Regions from separate parts of the Pseudokineococcus sp. 5B2Z-1 genome, predicted to be linked through region 2. Evidence: predicted binding sites of a transcription regulator. Region 2 holds the regulator's gene; each other region holds the start of a gene.
What was found. Region 2 encodes LexA, which represses DNA repair genes until DNA is damaged. Its sites were predicted from a motif close to TCGAACANNTGTTCGA; they were not measured.
Positions count from the first base shown of each region.

Region 1 (6,752 bases), on a different contig from region 2:
GACGTCGTCCCCAGCGACGCGGTGCGCGGGTTCCTCCTCCAGAGCCTGCTGCGCGAGCGGGGTGACGGCGACGGAGGGCCCTCCTGGCGGTGGGCGCTCAACCTGCCCGTGCTGCGGGAGGGCCTCGAGGTGCTGCGCGGCTTCCCCGAGCCGCCGGAGGGCGCGGTCTTCGACGGCCCGGTGCTGTGGGTCGCCGGGGCCACCTCCCACTACGTCCTCGACCGGGACCGCTCCCGCATGCAGGAGCTCTTCCCCTCGACCCGGCTGGTGCGCGTCAAGGGGGCCGGGCACTGGGTCCACTCCGAGCAGACCGAGGTCTTCACCGCCACCCTCGAGCGCTTCCTCGCCTCGGTGGAGGCCGACGGCGCCCCGTCCTAGTGCTCGACGCGCTCGTCGCGTCGTCGCGTGCCTGCGACGCACGCGTCCGGCCTCCCACGCCGGCGCCGGTCCCCGCCGACGACGCCCACCCCACCCCTCGCACCACCCCCCCGACCGCGGCGAGGTCGTGCGCGGTCGTCGTCATCGACGAGGAGCAGCGGTCAGTACGGCGGCGCACCGTCCCCCCACGCGTCGTGCTCGTGGGCCGGCGCTCCGTCCACCTCGTTCGACGCCGTGCTCGAGTCTCTGGTTGCCGACGCCGCGCCTCCGCGACCGCTGGAAGACCGCCATCCGTCACCACCGGGACGCCGGCGCAGCTCCTGCTGCTGGCGTGCGAGCTCGGCGTGCACCCGGTCGAGGTCGTGGGCGGCGGAGTCGCGGGTGGGGTAGCGCGCGGGGCCGAGGTGTCGCTCCTCGAGCGCGGCCGCGGCCGCGGACTCGGCCCTCATCGCGGCACGGACGGCGTCGGTGACAGGCGGCGCGGGGCGCGGCAGCAGGGGCTGCGCCGGGACGTCCACGACCTGGCCGAGCGGGGTGATCCAGGCCAGGCCGGGGTCGCGGGCGTCGTCGGTCATGGGCACGGCCTTCCATCCGCAGTGGTGCTTGGCGAGGTGGTGGCGCCGGCACAGGACGTCGAGGTTGCACGGGCACGTCGGTCCGCCGGTGGCGTGGGGGGTGCGGTGGTCGAGGTCGCAGCGGGTGGCGGGCATCCGGCAGCCGGGGGCCTGGCAGCGGGGTGAGCGGGTGCGCACCCAGCGGGCGCACGCCTCGGTCGGCGTGTACGAACCGGGTCCGCCGGTCGCGGCGGCGTAGGAGCAGGCGGACCGTCGGGCGGCGCGGCGCAGCGAGGCGTGCCGCGAGGTCGACGAGGAGCCCGCCACCGTCACCGGTCTCGACGGAGGAGGTGGCGGTGGCGAGGGCGGCGGCGCGTCCTCGGCTGTCCTCCCGGCTGCGGCTGCGGGCGCGGCTGTCGTCCCGGCCGCCGCTGCGGCTGCGGGCGCGGCTGCCGTCCCGGCTACGGCTACGGCTGCGGTCCTGGCGGGGTTGGTGGGCGGCGGTGTCGATGGCGGCGACTCCAGTGGCGACGGCGCGGGGTCGTCGGGGGTGTCGGGGGTGTCGACGCGCACGGTGATCGCCGCTGTGCGGCCGCGTCGGGCGGGCGCGCTCCGGGGGCCCTTCCGCGGTGGGTCGGGCGGCGTCCCTGTCGACGTCTCTGTCGTGGTGGTGGTGCTGGGTTCGGGGGTCTGGAGGTGGCCGTCGAGGCCGACGAGGTGGCCGGTGACCGGGGCGGTCAGGGCGCGGCGGAAGCGGTGCCCGGCGGCGAGGAGCTCGGCGACGGCCACCGCGGGGAGGGGTCCGAGGGTGGGGTGCTGGGCGGGGTCGTCGTCCAGGCCGAGCAGGCTGGTCAGGGCCACGGTGACCTGCGGGCCGTGGGGGCTGCGCGCCCGCGTCGTGACCGTGCTGCTCACCGGGACCGAGCGCCCGGCTCCGGCGGCGTCCGCACCGGCCGTAGCCCCACCGCGAGCACCCGCCCAGGCACCGGCACCAGCGCCGGCGCCGGCGACCAGGTCGGTGGTGGTGGCCAGGTCGGTGGTGGTGGCCGGGTCGGTGGTGGTGAGGTCGGTGGTGGTGGCGAGGTCGACGAGGGCGTCGAAGCGGCGCGCGTCGATACCCCTCCGGTCCGGCAACCCCGCAGCCGCGTCGCCCAGGGCGAGGGGGTCCAGGCCCGCGGACGTCGCGGCGTGCGGGTCGACCCTGCCGTGCTCCCCGGCCCGCGCCCGGGCCGTGGTGGTCAGCCGCTCGAACACGCACGCCAGGTCCAGCACCGGGCCCGTCGCGACGAGCTGGGCCATGCCGTCGTCCACCGGGAACAGGCGCACCCCGCGGGCGCAGGTCGCTCGCCGCACCCGCCGCCGCACCGCCTCGGGGTCGGTCGTCGCGACGAGGTGACGCACCCGCGCCCGCAGCGCCGGGGTCGTGAGGGGGCCGAGGTCGGCGGCCAGGGCCGCGTCGACCGTCGTGGCGTGCACCGGGGACAGGGCGAGGGTCTCCTCGGCGACCAGGCGGGAGCGCTGCGGGTCGATCCGCCCCGCCTCCAACGCGGCCAGCGTCACCGGCAGCCGGGTCGTCACCGCCAGGGCCTCGGCGACCACGTCCTGCGCCCGCCGCAGCGGCACCACCAGCGCGACCGCCAGCTCGGCCGCGGCGGCCTCGAACGCCACCCCCGCATCCCGCCCCGACCCCGACATCGGCAACGAGACCATCCCGGCACCTGCACCTGCACCGGCACCACGGTCCGCGATCGCGACACCGGTCTGACCGTCGCCGGCGCCGTCACCCCCGCCGGTGCCGTCACCGCCGCCGGCCCGAGGCGCCGCCGGCCCACCCGACACCGACACCTCGTCCACCAGCGCCGCGACCTGCCGCAGCAGCCCCGCCCACGCCACTGACCGCGCCGCCTCCAACGCGACCACCGCCTGCACCCGACCCAGCGCCCCGACCCGCACCGCCGCCCGCACCCGACCGACCTCACCCCCCAGCTCGACGACACCGCCGCCCTGGCCCGCGCCAGCACCGGTCACGTCAGGGGCGCCGGCGCCACGACCGGCGCACGGCGAGGCGCACGGCAGGACGGCGTCGTCCCCCTCGGCCCCGCACCCGCCCATCTCGAACACGTGTACCAGACTAGGGGCGGGGTCCGACAACGCCCCCACGGCCCCGCGGCCTGTGGACGACGCCCCGCTCCACGAACCTGTGCGCGACCACCGGACACCGCCGGACGGCCGGCGCGCCCCGACGTCCGCGGACCGACCCGTCCCCGGGCCCCGGAGGCGGGCCGAGGACGGCCGAGGGCCCAGCGGCAGACGCCGCCGGGCCCTCGGTCCGTGCTGAGCCCGGGCCGTCGCCCGGGCGGGGGAGGGTCAGCTCACGCGGACCCGCATGGACGTGCCGTCCTCGGAGACGACGCGCATCTTCACGCCGACCGCGGGGAGCTTGACGCCCTGCGAGGGGAACTCCTCGAAGAAGAACTTCTTCGTGTCGTCGAACACCCGCGCCGGCTTCTGCCCCCGGATGTAGCTCGGCTGCCCGTCGACGTGGAGGGTGAAGGAGTCCACCGGCTGCGTCCCGAAGGGCGCGTCGTAGGACTGGATCCGCGTCCGCCAGGGCTTGCCCTGGAGGTTGTAGATCGGCCGCGGGTGCGCGTCGACGATGAGGTTGCGCCCCTCACCGAGGTGGTCGCTGACGTTGTTGTCCGCCATGGACGTGTCCCAGTAGGTGACGAGGAGCCCCTCCTGGTACGGGAAGTGCTCGACGAAGTCCGGCAGCGCGCTCCCGAAGCCGAAGTTGTACGGCCCCGTCCGCAGGTACTGGTCGTAGCTCACGTAGCTGCGGTGACCGGCGATGTAGTAGTTGTCGTAGCCCTTCGTCTGGCTCGCCCCCACCGCGGTGAAGCCGTCCAGCGCCAGCACCGACGGGACGCTCTCGGCGCCGTTGCTGAACACGGTGCGGCCGTTCGCGGTGATGGCGATGTCGTCGGCGAAGAAGCCGGCCTCGGTGTACCCGCCGTCCGTGCGGTAGAGCATCCGCAGCTGCACCCGCTGGCCCGCGTAGGCGTCGAGCGGCACGACGACGTCGCCCCACTCGGGGTGCATGCCCGAGAGGGACGGGGCGTCCGAGCTGTCCGTGTCGAAGGCGGCGCCGTCGACCGTGCCCTGCAGGGACGTCCAGTTCTTCCCGCCGTCGGTCGACGCCTGGAAGTACAGGTAGTCGTAGTCGGCCTCGATGCCCCAGCGGGCCTTCAGCGTCGCCTGCGCGGTGGTGGCCCTCCGCAGGTCCGCCGTCGCCGTCATCGTGCTGCTGAGGTTGTCGGCGCGGCCGGACCACCACTGCTTCTCACCCGCGAAGGGGGCGCCGAACTGGGTCGTCACCTCCTTGTCCGGGAGCACCGAGACGATGGCCTGGGCCTTCGCGCTGTTGTACTCCTGCGGGCCGAGGTCGATGGTGCGCTTCTGGCCCGCGGGGACGACCTCGTAGTCGAGCCAGCCGAGCTGGAGCTTCTCCCAGGCGCCGAGGTCGCCGGCGCGGGAGCCGAGCGGCTCGCCCTCCGCACCGAGGCGGCTCTGCGCCATGAGCGACCAGTACTCGACGTTGTTGCTCGCCTTGCCGGTCGTGTCGTAGTCGTCCGGCAGACCGAGGTCGTGGGCGAACTCGTGGGCGAAGACGGAGTAGCCGCCGTTCTCCGGCTGGACGGTGTAGTCGCCCACCCAGATGCCGGTGTCGCCGATCTGGGTGCCGCCGAGCTTGTTGGTCTCCGGCCCCGTCGCGCCCTGGTCGGTGCCGAAGGCGTACCAGCGGTGCGCCCAGATGGCGTCCTCGCCGTACGTCGGGTCGCCGTCGGACTCGTCGCCGCCCGCGTGGACGATCTGGAAGTGGTCGATGTAGCCGTCGGGCTCGTTGAAGTCGCCGTCGCCGTCGAAGTCGTAGCGGTCCTGCTGGTCGAACTCGGCCAGCTCGGCGGCGATGTCCTCGTCGCTCATGCCCGCGGCCTCGCGCTCGGCCACCCACTGGTCGACGGCGTCGCGGACGAGGTACCAGGCCCCGGCGTCCGTGCGGCCGTAGCGGGCCTCGTTGTAGGGCACCCGCACCCAGTCGGAGACCTCGCCGTCGACGCTGTAGCGACCGGAGGACTGGGCCTCGTAGTAGCTCTTGAGCGTCGCGTCGCCGTCGCCGAAGTAGAGGTCCTGGTAGTGCTGCTGGTCGTAGTCCGGCTGCCAGACCGTCGTGTTGTCGACGGAGCGGTCGGGCTCGGGGATCTCGTTGTGGCGGGGCCCGTCGAAGCGGGTGGGCCCGGGGGTGTCCGGGTCCGAGTCCACGTCGGGGAAGTCCGGGTGCCGCTCGTCGCCGAACTCCGCCAGGATGACGAATATCTTGTCGGTGCTCTCCCGCGAGAGCTCGACGTACTGGTCCTGGGTGGCGTTCGGACCGCCCTCGGCCTTCGCCGGCGCCGCGCCCTCCGGCGCTGCCTCGGCGCCGACCTTGACGACGGTGCTGCCGTCGATGACCTCCGGCTGCAGCTCGCCGTCGAGCACGCCGGTGAGGGCCGCCTCGCGCAGGGCGCGGCGCTTGTCCTCCAGGGGGTTGGGGAGGTCGTCGACGAAGGGCGCCGCCTGCGGCGCCTCGGTCGTGGCCGTCCCGGAGGGCGGGGCCGCGGCAGCGGGGGCGGTGGCCGCGTAGACCAGGCCGCCTCCCAGGGCCACGCTGACCAGCCCGCACGTCAGCTTGCGCATCTGTCTCCTCGGTGAGTACCTGCGCGGAGGTCCTCCGCGCCGCGAGGGACAGTAGGCGCAGTTGCGCCGTTCGGGTAGATGTCCGGGCGAACTACTTCGGTCCGTCTCGGCACCGACCGAGGTCGCGGCCCGCTACGGCGCGATCTCCCCGACCGGGGGGACGTCGGAGGCCGCACCCCGGGACGGCGGAGGGCCTCAGCCCAGCTTGACGAGGCCCTTGCGCAGCTGGCGCGCGGCCTGGGCGATGCGCTGCTCGTTCTCGATGAGGGCGAAGCGCACGTAGTCGTCGCCCTCGGGCCCGAAGCCGACACCGGGCGACACCGCGACGTCGCACTCGGTGATGATGTGCTTGGCGAACTCGATCGACTTCATCTCCGCGTACGGCTCCGGGATCTTCGCCCAGGCGAACATCGTCCCCTTGGGCGCCGGCAGGGGCCATCCCGCCCGGTTGACGCCCTCGACGAGGGCGTCGCGCCGCGACTGGTACACCGCGTTGACCTCGAGCGGGTAGTCGCTCGCCTCGTTGAGCGTGACCGTGGCGGCGATCTGGATGGGCTGGAAGGTGCCGTAGTCGAGGTAGCTCTTGAGCTTCGCGAGGGCGCCGACGACCTCCTTGTTGCCCACGAGGAACGCCACGCGCCAGCCGGCCATGGAGAAGGACTTCGTCATCGAGTACAGCTCGACGGCGCACTCGGTGGCGCCCTCGCACTGCAGGATCGACGGCGGCATCCAGCCGTCGAAGGCGGTGTCGGAGTAGGCGAAGTCGTGCACGAGGACGACGTCGCGCTCCCGCGCCCAGTCGACGAGCCGCTGGAGGTCGGGCAGCTCGATGGTCGCCGTCGTCGGGTTGTGCGGGAAGGACAGGACGACCACGCGCGGCTTGGGCCAGCCCAGCTCCCACGCCTCCATGACGTTGTCGACGTACGCGGCGCCGCTCGGCCCCTCGGGGCCGTTGAGGGAGACCTGCCGGGCGTCGGCGCCGGCGAAGTAGGGGCCCCAGATGTGGATGGGGTAGCTGGGCGAGGGCACGAGGGCCGCGTCGCCCGCCTGCAGCAGCACCCACATGAGGTGGCTGAAGCCCTCCTT
Region 1 covers NZ_JBBHZG010000001.1:660,803-667,554, forward strand. Annotated here, with positions in the region: gene WDV85_RS02765 (alpha/beta fold hydrolase) at 1-378, shown strand, start outside; gene WDV85_RS02770 (HNH endonuclease signature motif containing protein) at 540-3,044, opposite strand; gene WDV85_RS02775 (immune inhibitor A domain-containing protein) at 3,300-5,666, opposite strand; gene WDV85_RS02780 (aminotransferase class I/II-fold pyridoxal phosphate-dependent enzyme) at 5,862-6,752, opposite strand, start outside.
Region 1: the regulator LexA is predicted to act here: its motif matches at 3,046-3,061, upstream of WDV85_RS02770 (HNH endonuclease signature motif containing protein).

Region 2 (6,752 bases):
CCTCGCCCGTGGTGCGGGCGCGCAGGCCGAAGGACGTGCCGTCCTCGACGGCGCGCATGAACTCGTCGCTGACGCGCACCGAGTTGTTGGCGTTCTGGTACTGCACCGAGGTGATGTCCTCGCCGCCGAGGTCCATGTCGAACCCGGCGTCGCGCAGCGCGCGGATCTTGTCCTCCTCGCGCGCCTTCGTCTGGACGAACTCGGCGATGTCGGGGTGGTCGACGTCGAGGACGACCATCTTCGCCGCGCGCCGCGTGGCGCCGCCGGACTTGATGGTGCCCGCGGAGGCGTCCGCCCCGCGCATGAAGGACACCGGCCCGGAGGCCGTGCCGCCGGAGCTGTGCAGGAGCTCCTTCGAGGAGCGGATGCGGGAGAGGTTGAGGCCGGCGCCGGAGCCGCCCTTGAAGATCATCCCCTCCTCGCGGTACCAGTTGAGGATCGAGTCCATCGAGTCGTCGACGGAGAGGATGAAGCAGGCCGAGACCTGCTGCGGGCTGGACGTGCCCACGTTGAACCACACCGGGCTGTTGAAGGAGAACACCTGGTGCAGCAGCATCCAGGTGAGCTCGTGCTCGAAGACCTCCGCGTCGGCCTCGCTGGCGAAGTACCCGTTGTCGCGGCCGGCGCGCCCGTAGGTGAGCACCACCCGGTCGATGAGCTGGCGCAGGGACGTCTCCCGGGCGTCGCTGCCCACGGCGCCGCGGAAGTACTTCGTCGTCACGATCGTGGACGCGTTGGCGCTCCAGGACGCCGGGAACTCGACGCCCCGCTGCTCGAAGATGGTGGCGCCCGTCTTCCAGTTGGTCTGGACGACGTCGCGGCGCTCCCACTCCACCTCGTCGTAGGGGTGGCGACCGGCGGTCGTGAACAGGCGCTCGACCACCAGGCCCTTGCCCCGTCCTCCGCCCTTGCGGGCGGACCGGGGGCGCGGCGTCGTCTCGGTCATGGGTCCTTCTTCCGTCGCTCGTCCTGCCACCGCGGGGCGGTGGGCTCGTCCTCGGTGCTGGCGGCCGCGCGGGCGCGGCCCAGGTGGTGCGGTCTGGTGGGTCTGGCCGGGTGGGTCTGGTGCGGTGCGTCTGCGGCGAGGAGCAGGAGCGCCTCGCCGGGGCTGCCGAGCGGCCTCAGGTGGCCTGGCCGGCGGGCTCCTCCGCCCGGGCGCCCTCCGTGCTGGCGTCCCCGGTGCCGGCGTCGCGCTCGGCGCGCAGCACCGCGATGGCCGCCGCGAAGTCCTCGAGCGTGTCGAAGGCCTGGTAGACGGAGGCGAAGCGCAGGTAGGCCACCTCGTCGAGGTCGCGCAGGGGCGCGAGCACGGCCACGCCGACGTCGTGCGCCTCGACCTCCGCGGCGCCGGCCGTGCGGATCGACTCCTCGACCTGCTGGGCGAGCAGCGCCAGCCGGTCCTCCGTCACGGGCCGTCCCTGGCAGGCCTTGCGCACGCCTGACAGCACCTTCTCGCGGCTGAAGGGCTCGGTGGTGCCCGAGCGCTTCACGACGGTGAGGCTCGCCGCCTCGATCGTCGTGAAGCGCCGCTGGCAGCTCGGGCACTGGCGGCGGCGCCGGATCGCCGTGCCGTCGTCGGTGGCCCGCGAGTCGACGACGCGGGAGTCGGGGTGGCGGCAGAACGGGCAGTGCACGGCGACCCCTCCCGCCTCGGTGCTCGGCCCCCGTCGCCCCCCGCCGGGGCGCGGGTGCTCCTCCACAGCGTGTGGAGGAGTTGTCCCCAGCGTCCACAACCTGTGGAGGAACGACAGCCGTGCAACTACTAGATGTTGGGGTGAACGCTAGGCCGAGCCCCACGCTTCCGCAAGCACCGGCGTGTCGTGGGAGCACCGGCCCCCGGAGCCGGGGGATGCCCGCCGCACGACCCCGCCGCTCCCGCTGCGCCCCGGCAGCGCGACCACCAGCCGCTCGACCACCGACCACGCGACCACCGTGCACCCGACCACCGACAGCGCCGTCGGCGCCCGGGGACGGCGACGACGGCGTGGGCCGGGGAGCAGGCTCGGGACGCGCCCCGGGTCAGGCGGCCCCGGTGAGCCAGTCCTGCACCGGACCGACGGTGAAGTACAGGAGGAAGGCCGCGCCGACGACCCACAGGAGGGGGTGCACCTCCCGCGCCCGACCGCGCACGACGGCGAGGAGGACGTAGGTGAGGAAGCCGGCGCCGATGCCCACGGAGATGGAGTAGCTGAAGGGCATGAGCACGATGGTGAGGAAGGCCGGGAGGGCGATGCCCGGGTCGTCCCAGCGGATGCCCGTGACCTGGCTCATCATGAGGAAGCCGACGACGACCAGCGCCGGGCTGGCCGCCTCGTAGGGCACGAGCGAGACGAGCGGCGAGGCGACGACGGCGACGAGGAACGCCGCCCCGGTCACCACGCTGGCGAGCCCGGTGCGGGCGCCGTCGCCGACGCCCGCGGCGGACTCGACGAAGCTCGTCGCGCTCGAGGCGCTCGCCGCCCCGCCGGCGACGGCGGCCAGGGAGTCGACGAGGAGGATCCGCTGGCTGCCGAGGGGGTTGCCCTCCTCGTCCAGCAGCCCGCCCTCCGCGCCGACCGCGACCATCGTCCCCATCGTGTCGAAGAAGTCGGCGACGACGAGGGTGAAGACGACGAGCACGGCCGTGACGGCGCCGACCGCGGCGAAGGCGCCGAAGACGCTCACCTGGCCGAGGAGCCCCAGGTCGGGCCACGCGAGCCAGGACGCCGGCGCCTCGGGCACCGTGAGCCCGAAGCCCGTCGGGTTGCTCCCGTCGGGCGCCTGCCCGCCGACGTCGAACGCCGCCTGGACGACGAGCGCCAGGGCGGTGGCGACGACGACGCCGATGAGCAGGGCGCCGCGGACGCCCCGGACGACGAGGACGACGGTGACGAGGAGCCCGACGACGAAGACGACCGTGGGCCAGCCCCGCAGCGAGCCGCCGACGCCCAGCTCGAGCGGCGTGCCCCCGCCCACCGGGGCGCGGACGAAGCCGGCGTTGACGAGCCCGACGAGGGTGAGGAAGAGGCCGATGCCGACGCTGATGGCCGTCTTGAGCTGGCGCGGCACCGCGCGCAGGACGGCGCGGCGGAAGCCGGTGAGGACGAGGACGAGGATGACGAGGCCCTCGAGGACGACGAGCCCCATGGCCATGGGCCAGGTCATGCCCGGCAGGCTCGCGACGCCGTAGGCGATGAAGGCGTTGAGGCCGAGCCCGGCGGCCAGGCCGAGGGGGAAGCGACCGACGAGGCCCATGAGGATCGTCATGACCGCCGCCACGAGGGCGGTCACGGCGGCCACGGCCGGCAGGTCGGGTGCGTCGCCGCCCCCGAGGTAGGTGCCCGTCGAGTCCGGCACCGTCCCGATGATCAGCGGGTTCAGCACGACGATGTAGGCCATGGCCACGAACGTCACGAGGCCGCCGCGGACCTCCCGGCCGATGGTCGAGCCACGGGCCGTGACCCCGAAGAAGCGGTCGACCCGCCCCCCGAGCGGTACGCCGTCGGTCGTGGCCTGCGGGTCGGGGTCGGTGCGGCTCATGCGGCCTCCGCGGGACGAGCCGCGGGCACGGCTCCGCCGCCGCCGCGGCGGAGCTGGCGCTGACGGCGCCACTCTGGCAGAGCGGGGGCCGCCGCGGCGCCACCCGGGGGCGCCTCAGGCGGGGACGAGGATCCGGTCCCCCACCGCCAGCGCCACCGAGTCGAGGCCGTTGGCCTCCTTCAGGCGCAGCACGACGTCACGGACGTCCTCGTCCGGCGCCGCGACCTCGTCGGCGATGGACCACAGCGTGTCGCCCGGCAGGACGACGACCTCGGCGGGGGCCTCGGCCACGGGCGCCGCCGCGACGACCGCGGGCGCGGCGGCGGCCGGCGCCGGGCGCGAGCCCGCCGACAGGGCGAGGACGGCCCCGGCCGCCAGCAGGACGGTCACCGAGACCGTGAGCGCCAGGCGCCCGCGCCGGGTGACGCGGAGGGCGACCGGGCGGCGGCGGGGCCGGCACGATCCCGCCGCCCCGACCGGTGCCTCGGGGACCGGCAGCTCGGCGACCGGCGCCGGCGCCACCACGGGCGCGGTGCGGCGCACGGCCGGCACGGGTCGAGGTGCGCGGCGGGGCGCCGGGACGAGGGACAGGTGGCGACGTCGAGCGCCCGAGCGCGGGCTGCGCGCGGGGGCGCCCAGCGGCGGGAGCAGGACCAGTGCGCTCATGGTGACCTCCGGGAGGACCACGGCCCCTCCTGCCGGAGGCTCCGCGGACGTGCGTGTCGAGGGCGGCTGCGGCGCCGGGGGCCCGGGAGGGCCGACGGCTCGCGCTGTCGGTCGAACGTCTGTGCGATGTTGTACCAGCGTGGCGGCCCGGCGTCCAGACAGGTGTTCGACCGGACCCGGCGAGGGGCGCCGGCCCCCGAGGAGGACGGGCGCCCCGCCGACGTGCACGACTCCAGCACCGACCACCGACAACGGGCGCCGCCCGCCGTGCGCCACGGCCACCCCGACCCTCCGAACGACCGCGCGAGAGGTCCGGACGGTCGCGCCCGACCGTCGCGCCCGAGGCCCCGCGGCGCCCCACCGCACCGCGAGATCCGCACGCGACACGCTCGAACAGGTGTTTGATCATGTGGTGCGGTCTCCCTACCCTGGCCGGCACGGCGTCCCGCACGAGGGCGGTCGCCGACACCGAGCTCGGGAGGCCACGTGGCGCGGCGCAGCGGCGACGAGGAGCAGGACGGCCGGCAGCAGGCAGCCGACGGCGCTGGGGCCGGCGAGGACCGGGCGGGCGAGGGCTCCGGGGCGACGGTCGTCGAGATGCCCGACGCGCCGGCGGTCGACGGCCTCACCGCGCGCCAGCGCAAGGTGCTCGAGTGCATCGGCGAGGCCGTCGAGCGGCGCGGCTACCCCCCGAGCATGCGGGAGATCGGGGAGGCCGTCGGGCTGACGAGCCCGTCCAGCGTCGCGCACCAGCTGGCGGCGCTCGAGCGCAAGGGCTTCCTGCGCCGCGACCCCCGTCGCCCCCGGGCCATCGAGGTCGTCGTACCGGGCTCGCGCGGCGCGGCGGCCGGGGGCGAGCCCCTGCTGCGCGCCGTCCCCGACGAGGCCGCGGCGGACGCCGGCGCTCCGGACGAGACCGGGGCCGGCGACGCGCGCCCCGCGGCCACCTACGTGCCGGTCGTCGGACGGATCGCGGCGGGCGGGCCGATCCTCGCCGAGCAGGCGGTCGAGGACGTCTTCCCCCTGCCGCGCCAGCTCGTCGGCGACGGGCAGCTCTTCCTGCTCAAGGTCGCCGGCGACTCGATGGTGGAGGCCGCCATCTGCGACGGGGACTGGGTCGTCGTCCGCCAGCAGCCGGTCGCCGAGAACGGCGAGGTCGTGGCCGCGATGATCGACGGCGAGGCCACCGTCAAGGTGTTCCAGCGGCGCGACGGCCACGTGCGCCTGCTGCCGCGCAACGCCGCCTACGAGCCCATCCCCGGCGACGAGGCCGTCGTCCTCGGCCGGGTCGTGGCGGTGCTGCGCAGCGTCTGAGCGGGGCGACCCGGGGGCGACGGCCCGGGGTGCAGTCCCTCGGGCGCCGGGACGCTCCGCCCTCGGCCGCCGGGGCGCTGGGGGCGCGGACGGCTAGGCCGTCGGCCCGAGCGCCTCGGCGGCCACCCGCAGGTCGGCCACGAGTCCGGCGCGGGCCTCCTCGCGCTGGTCGTCCGGGGTCCGCAGGACGGCGGACGGGTGGATGGTCGCCACGAAGCGCTTGGGGCCCCGGCTCGTCTCCCGCTCGAGCACCCGGCCGCGCTCCTTCGTCACGCGGAAGGACGGGCCGAGCAGGGCGCGACCGGCCGTCGCGCCCAGGACGACGACGACGTCCGGGTCGACGGCGGCGAGCTCGGCGGCCAGCCAGGGCCGGCAGGCGGTGACGTGGCCCGCGTCGGGCGTGGCGTGGACGCGGCGGTTGCCCGGAGCGCTCTGCGTGAAGCGGAAGTGCTTGACGGCGTTGGTGACGTAGACGTCCTCGCGGGCGATGCCCGCCTCCTCGACCGCGGCCTGGAGCAGCCGCCCTGCGGACCCGACGAAGGGCACGCCCCGGCGGTCCTCCTGGTCCCCGGGCTGCTCGCCGACGAGGGCCATCCGGCCGGAGGGGGATCCGGCGGAGAAGACGACCTGCGTCGCCGGCTCCCACAGCTCGCAGCCGCGGCACTCGCGCGCCGCGGCCCGCAGGTGCTCGACGTCGCGCAGGGCGGGGTCCTGCGGCACCCACTCGGCGGCTCCGGGACGGTCGGGTCGGGCAGCGGCGGCCATGCCCGCACGCTAGGTCGGCGGGCCCCGGCGCGCCTCGCAGGGCGGCGCCCCCCGCTCCGGGCGCCCCCGCTCCGAGCGCCCCTGCTCCGGGCGCCCCTGCTCCGGTCCCTCAGCCCTCCGCAGCCCGCGCCGCGGCGTCGAGCCGGCGCAGCGCCCCGATGACGACCTCGCGGTCGCTCGTGGCCCACAGCGGCGGCAGGCTCGCGCGCAGGAAGCCGGCGTACCGGGCGGTCGCGAGCCGCGGGTCGAGGACGGCCACGACCCCGCGGTCGGCCGTCGAGCGCACGAGACGCCCCGCGCCCTGCGCCAGGCGCAGGGCCGCGTGCTGGGCCGAGACCGCGAGGAAACCGTTGCCGCCGGCGCGGGCCACGGCCTCGGCGCGCGCGGACAGCAGCGGGTCGTCGGGCCGAGGGAAGGGGATGCGGTCGATCGTCACGAGCTGGCACGAGGGGCCGGGGACGTCGACGCCCTGCCACAGCGACAGCGTG
Region 2 covers NZ_JBBHZG010000003.1:309,819-316,570, forward strand. Annotated here, with positions in the region: gene WDV85_RS09970 (vitamin B12-dependent ribonucleotide reductase) at 1-946, opposite strand, end outside; gene nrdR (transcriptional regulator NrdR) at 1,122-1,634, opposite strand; gene WDV85_RS09980 (NCS2 family permease) at 2,020-3,519, opposite strand; gene WDV85_RS09985 (LysM peptidoglycan-binding domain-containing protein) at 3,634-4,185, opposite strand; gene lexA (transcriptional repressor LexA) at 4,783-5,499, shown strand; gene WDV85_RS09995 (UdgX family uracil-DNA binding protein) at 5,593-6,264, opposite strand; gene WDV85_RS10000 (ATP-dependent DNA helicase) at 6,374-6,752, opposite strand, start outside.

Region 3 (6,752 bases), on a different contig from region 2:
CTCAGGCCGTGGGCAGCCACACGCGCATCGGCCCGGGGCCGCGGTTGGCCCACGTCGCGTAGGGGACGGCCGTCACCTCGACGCGCTCGCCCGTCCCGGGCCGGTCCGCCCCGGCTGGGAGGAAGGTCGCCGCGGCGTCGTCGCGCCCCCGCAGCGTGGCCGAGAGGCGCACGCGCACCGCGCCGCCCAGGGCGTGGTCGGTGCCCGCGTCCTGCGGGGAGGCGTCGGCGTCGACGACGAGGTCGTCCACGGACGCCCCCTCCGGGAGGTCGCGCTGCTCGACGGCGTAGACGAGGGGTCCGCGCTCGAGGGCCAGGCAGCCGCGGGCGTCGTCGACCCGCGCGTCGGCCCGGGTCCAGCGGGGCCGCACGGGCAGCACGAGCACGAGCTCCTCGCCCGCCTCGAGACCCTCCGCGCGGGCGTAGGTCCCCGGCGCGACGTCCTCGGCGGCGTCCCCGCGCCGCAGCGTCGCGCTCTCGGCCCAGCCGGGCACGCGCAGGGACAGCGCGGCGGAGGGCGGCGCCTCCTCGACCCGCACGCGCACCTCGCCGTCGACGGGGTAGCCCGTCTCCACGCGCAGGCGCAGCGGTCCGCCCTCGAGGTCGACGTCGACCCGCCCCGGTGCGAAGAGGTGCAGCTGGACGCCCGTGGCGTCCGTCGTGGCGAGGTAGCCGTCGAGGCTCGACAGGGTCCGCATGACGTTGGGCGGGCAGCAGGCGCACCCGAACCAGCTCTGCCGGCCGCGGGCGGGGCTGCGCTCGTGGTCCGCGTGGGCGCCGTCCCGCACGTGGAGGGCGTTGACGTAGAAGTACTCGTCGCCCGCGAGGGAGACGCCGGCGGCGAAGCCGTTGGCGAGCATCCGCTCGAGCGCGTCGGCGTAGAGCGCGTCACCGGTGGCGAGCAGCATCCGCCAGGCCCACTGGACGCCGCCGATGGCGGCGCACGTCTCGGCGTACGCCCGGTCCGAGGGCAGCTCGTGGGGGTCGCCGAAGGCCTCGCCGTCCCACCGCGAGCCGAGGCCGCCGGTGACGTAGGTCTTCGTGGCGAGCATGTGCGCGAACTGGGTGCTCAGCGCCGCCAGCAGCTCGGTGTCGCCGGTCTCGACGGCGACGTCGGTCGCGCCGGCGGCGAGGTAGACGGCGCGCACGGCGTGGCCCTCGACCGTCGTCGCCTCGCGCACGGGGACCCGGTCGGAGAAGTACGTCGGCTCGTGCCCGTGCGCGGCCACGAGGCCGTGGCCGCGGGCCTCGACGTGCCACCGCGCGGCCTCGAGGTAGCGGCGGTCGCCCGTCTCGCGGAACAGCTCGACGAGGCCCATCTCGACGACCGGGTGGCCGTCGACGTCGCGCAGCTGCCCCTCGCCGTCGCCGAAGACCTCGACGAGGTGGTCGGCCAGCCGGACCGCCACGTCGAGGAGGTCGCGCTCGCCCGTGGCCCGTGACAGCGCCACGGCCGCCTGGAAGAGGTGCCCCGCGCAGTAGAGCTCGTGGCTCCAGGGGAGGTTGGCGTACCGGCTCCGGGGGCCTCCGCTGCCGTCGACGGCCCCGCCCGTCACCTGCACCACGGAGTCGAGGTAGCCGTCCTCGGCCTGGGCCGCGGCGACGACGGCGACGACCTCGTGGATGTCGGCGAGCAGCCGGTCCGACGGCGCGCGGCCCTGCTCCCAGGCGGCGGCCTCGAGCCACTTGTAGACGTCGGAGTCCATGAAGACGGGCCCGCGCGTCTCGCCGGGGGCGCCGGCGGCGATCCGCAGGTTGTCGAGGTTGCCCCACTCCTCGAGGTGCCGGCGGCCCTCGGGGAGGGCGCGCTCGGCGTTCGCGCGCTGGCGGTCGGCCCACCACCCGCCCTCGACCCGGGCCCGGCCGGGCGGCACCGGCGCGAGCGGGGTGGTGCCCCGGCTGGGGGCTGCCGGGCCCGCGGTGGCTGCACCGGTGCGGGCGGGGACGTCTGCTGCAGTGGCCACGGATCTCCCTCGATCGCGGAACGCTCAGAACACGTTTTCCTGCGGTGACCGTAGACCCGCCGTGCGCGTCCGGGCAAGGCCCCACGGCTGCGCGTCCTTACACTCCCGGGACGGCGGGCGGTCGCCCGGCGCCGGGGGCCGCGCGAGAGCGCGGCACGGCGGCACGCCCGTGCCGCGGGGAGGGGTCGGGGTGGTCACCAGCTCGCGGGGCCCGGGGGCGGCCGCGGCGCGGCCCGTGCGCATCGTCGACGTGGCGGCGCTGGCGGGCGTCGCCCCCGGGACGGCGTCGAAGGCGCTGAGCGGCACCGGGCAGCTGCGCGAGGAGACCCGGGCGCGCGTGCGCCGCGCCGCCGAGCAGCTGGGCTTCACGCCGGACGGCGTGGGGCGGGCGCTGTCCTCCGGCCGCAGCTTCACCGTGGGGCTCGTGACCACCGACAGCATCGGCCGCTTCACGCTGCCGGTCGTCCTGGGCGCCGAGGACGCCCTGGGCGCGGGCGACGTCGCCGTCCTGCTCTGCGACACGCGCGACGACCCCCTGCGCGAGCGCCACCACCTGCGCTCGCTGGCCTCGCGCCGCGTGGACGGCGTCATCGTCACCGGCCGCCGCACCGACCCGCGGCCGCCCGTCGACGTCGCCGTCCCCGTCGTCTACGCCTTCCAGCCGTCGTCGCGGGAGGAGGACACGAGCGTCGTCGTCGACGAGCGGGGCGGCGCGGCCGCGGCGCTGGCCCACCTGCACAGCCTCGGGCGCCGGCGCGTCGGCCACGTGACAGGAGCCCGCTCGCACGCCTCCGCCCGCGCCCGCGCGGACGCGGTGCGCGACGCGGCGCTCGCCGCGGGGCTGCCGCTCGTCGCCGACCCGCTGCACGGGGCGTGGAGCGAGGAGTGGGGGCGGCGCGCGGTGGACCTCCTGCTGCGGGCGGCGCCCGACCTCGACGGCATCACCTGCGGCAGCGACCAGGTGGCGCGGGGCGCCTGCGACCGCCTGCGCGAGCTGGGCCGCGCCGTGCCGGACGACGTCGCCGTCACGGGCTTCGACGACTGGGACGTCATGGCCCTGGCCAGCCGGCCCCCGCTGACGACCGTGGGCCTGGAGATGCACGAGGTCGGCCGGACCGCGGCCCGGCTCCTGCTCGAGGCGGTGGACGGCAGGCCCTCGCCCGGGCGCACGGTGCTCCCGACGCACCTCGTCGTCCGCGGCTCGACGATGGCCTGACGTCGTCGGGGGTCGGCGACCGGCGGTCCCGCCGCGTCAGACCGGCGGCTCGACCGTCACCGTGCAGGCCGCCTCGCGCACCCCGCCGGGCGCGACGTGCTGGCCGTAGGGCTTGTCGCGCAGCTCGCCCTGCCACCCCTCGGGCGAGGCCAGGCCCGCCCACGGCTCGAGGCAGACGAAGTCGGCGCCCGAGGGCTTGGACCAGACGCCGAGCTGGGGGAAGCCCTCGACGTCGAGGCGGACCGTCGGGGTGCCGGGCGCGCCGTAGCGGACGGTGCGGCTGCGGACCTGGTCCATGACGACGGCGTCGTCGGCGAACAGGCCCTCCGACAGGGGCAGGACGTCGCCCTGCACCGGCGTCGGCACCGGCTCGGTGAGCAGGCCGTCGCGGACCCCGCGGACGTCGTCGGGCTCGGGCTCGGCGAAGCGCACGACGTGGTCGGCCTTGGCGACCCCGTCGACGAGCGGCCAGCGGAACGCCGGGTGCCAGCCGAGGGAGCACGGCAGCGGCTCGTCGCCGTGCGTGCTCACCGTCCAGCGGACCGACAGCGCGTCGCCGGCGACGTCGTAGGCGACGACGAGGGAGAAGGGGAAGGGGTAGTGCTCGCGCGTGGACCCGTCGTCGACGAGCCGCAGGACGGCGCGCGACGGCGACGCCTCGAGCAGCTCGAAGTCGCTGTCCCGGGCGAAGCCGTGCTGCCCCATGGGGTGGCGCCGGCCGTCGACGACGACCTCGTCGTCCGCGACCCGCCCGACCACGGGGAAGAGCACCGGTGCGTGGCGCCGCCACTCCGGGCCCGCCTGCCACAGCAGCTCGAGGGGGTCGTCACCGCCCGGGCCGCCGTCCCCGGCCGGCGGCGTCCACCGCAGCGACTGCAGCTCGGCCCCGTGGCGGGCGACGACGACGGACAGCCGGTCACTGGCGATGCGCACCTCGTCCATGCCGCCATCCTCGCGCGCCACCCGCCGTCCACCGCGCCGTCACCGCCCGTCTTCCCGGACTTCGTAGCCTTCCTCCGCCGGCAGCCGTGCCGACGGCGGAGAAGGGCTACGACGTCCGCCCTCGGCGGGAGTTCCAGGAGGCGGGCGTGACGACGAGCGCGGACGGCGCGGGCGGCGCGCCGCGCCTGCGGCGGCAGCTGGGGACGGGCGATGCCGTCGTCGTGGGCGTCTCGTCGATGCTCGGCGCCGGGGTCTTCGCCGCCCTCGCGCCGGCCGCGGCGGCCGCGGGGGCGGGGCTGCTCGTCGGCCTCGCCGTGGCCGCGGTCGTCGCCGCGTGCAACGCGACGTCGTCGGCCCAGCTCGCCGTCCAGCACCCCTCGTCGGGGGGCACCTACCTCTTCGGACGGCGCCAGCTCGGGCCGTGGTGGGGCTACGTCGCCGGTTGGGGCTTCGTCGTCGGCAAGACGGCGAGCTGCGCGGCGATGGCCCTGGCGGCGGCCGCCTACGCCGTCCCGGGCCCGTGGCAGCGCCCGGCGGCGGCGGTCCTCGTCGTCGCCCTCGCGGCGCTGGGCTACCGGGGCGTCACGCGCACCGCGCGGGCGGCGCGCGTGCTGCTCGTCGTCGTGCTGCTCGCCCTCGCGCTCGTCGTGGTCTCGGGCGTCACCGGCCGCGGGGGCGCGCCGGTCGCGGGCTCCCCGCTCGACGACCTGCTCGCGCCGGGCGACGGCGGTTGGCGCGGGGTCCTGCAGGCCGCCGGCATCCTCTTCTTCGCCTTCGCGGGCTACGCGCGCGTGACGACGCTCGCCGAGGAGGTGCGGGCGCCGGAGCGGACGATCCCGCGGGCGGTGCTGCTCGCCCTGGCGGCGGTGCTCGTCGTCTACGCCGTCGTCGCGGCCGCCGCCCTCGGGGCGCTCGGCCCCGCCGCGCTGGCCTCGGCCGCGGCGCCGCTCGAGCAGGTGGTGGCGGCCGGGCCGTGGCCGGGCGGTTCGGCGCTCGTGCGGGTCGGCGCCGTGGCCGCCTGCTGCGGCGCGCTCCTCGCGCTGCTCGCCGGGATCAGCCGCACGGCGCTCGCCATGGCCCGCGAGGGCGACCTGCCCCGCTGGCTCGCGGCCGTGCACCCGCGCCACCGGGTGCCCCACCACGCCGAGGTGGCCGTCGCCGCGGTGGTCGCCGTCGCCGTCCTCCTCGGCGACCTGCGCGAGGTCATCGGCTTCTCCAGCTTCGGGGTGCTCGTCTACTACCTCGTCGCCAACCTCTCGGCGCTGACCCAGACCCGCGAGCACCGGCTCGCGCCGCGCGCGGTCGCCGTCGTCGGGGCCGCCGGCTGCGTCGTCCTGGCGCTCGCCCTGCCGCTCGCCTCCGTCGTGGCGGGCGCGGGCGTGCTGGCGGTCGGCGTCGTGCTGCGACGGCTCGCGGGGCCCGGCCGGCGGTCGGCGCAGGGGCGCCGGGGATGAGGCCCACCGTCGGATCGTCCAGGTGAGCCGCCGGTACGCCCTTCCGGCCGGGCGCGAGCGGCCGTAGCGTCCAGCGGTCGTGAGCGAGGAGACGACGGACGCCCGCGCCGACCCGCGAGGGGGAGCCCGCACCGTGGTCTCCTCACTGCGCGCCGTCGCGCCCCCGGCCGCGCGCGAGGGCGTGGCGGCGCACGCGCGGATGGGCGAGCCCCCGGACCGAGCGGGCGCCGTGTCGTTGACCGACCGCTGCCTCACCCGGGACGGCCGTCCCTGGTTCCCCGTCATGGGCGAGTACCACTTCAGCCGCGACCGCGCCGACCGGTGGGAGGAGGAGCTGCTGGTCATGAAGGCCGGCGGCGTGGGGGTCGTGGCGACCTACCTCATCTGGTCGGTGCACGAGGAGCGGCGGGGCGCGCTGCGCTGGGACGGTGACCGCGACGTGCGGCGCTTCCTCGCCCTGGCCGCCCGGCACGGCCTCCTCGTGGTGCTGCGCGTGGGGCCCTGGGTCCACGGGGAGGCCCGCCACGGGGGCTTCCCCGACTGGCTGCAGGCGCTGGACGTGCGGCACCGGACGAACGACCCGCGCTACCAGGAGCTCGTCCGCTCGTGGTTCGCCGCCGTCGCGGGCCAGGTGGGCGAGTTCCTGCGGACCGACGCGACGCCGGACGCGCCGGTCGTCGGGATCCAGGCGGACAACGAGCTCTACGACGACCCCGAGCACCTGGCGTGGCTGCGCGCCGCGGCCGAGGAGGCCGGGCTGGTCGCGCCCCTGTGGACGGCGACCGCCTGGGGCGGTGCGCGGCTGCCGGAGGACCTGCTGCCCATCTACGCCGGCTACCCGGACGGCTTCTGGGCGGAGGCCGACGAGGGGTGGCCCGACTTCGGGCGCACCCACTACGCCTTCTCCACCGTCCGCGACGACCTCACGGTGGGAGCGGACCTGCGCACGAGCGCGGCGGTCCCGCGCCCGCAGGACGAGCGCTTCCCCTGGGTGACGTGCGAGCTCGGCGCCGGCATGGTCCCCGCCTACCACCGCCGCCCCCTCGTCGACCCGGAGGACGTCGCGGCGCTCGCCCTCGTCAAGCTCGGCAGCGGCTCGGCGTGGCAGGGGTACTACCTCTTCCACGGCGGCACGCAGGTGGTGGGAGAGACGGGATCCCTGCAGGAGTCCCAGGCC
Region 3 covers NZ_JBBHZG010000007.1:152,085-158,836, forward strand. Annotated here, with positions in the region: gene WDV85_RS15685 (glycoside hydrolase family 127 protein) at 2-1,963, opposite strand; gene WDV85_RS15690 (LacI family DNA-binding transcriptional regulator) at 2,154-3,179, shown strand; gene WDV85_RS15695 (aldose 1-epimerase family protein) at 3,216-4,121, opposite strand; gene WDV85_RS15700 (APC family permease) at 4,268-5,575, shown strand; gene WDV85_RS15705 (beta-galactosidase) at 5,655-6,752, shown strand, end outside.
Region 3: the regulator LexA is predicted to act here: its motif matches at 1,989-2,004, upstream of WDV85_RS15685 (glycoside hydrolase family 127 protein).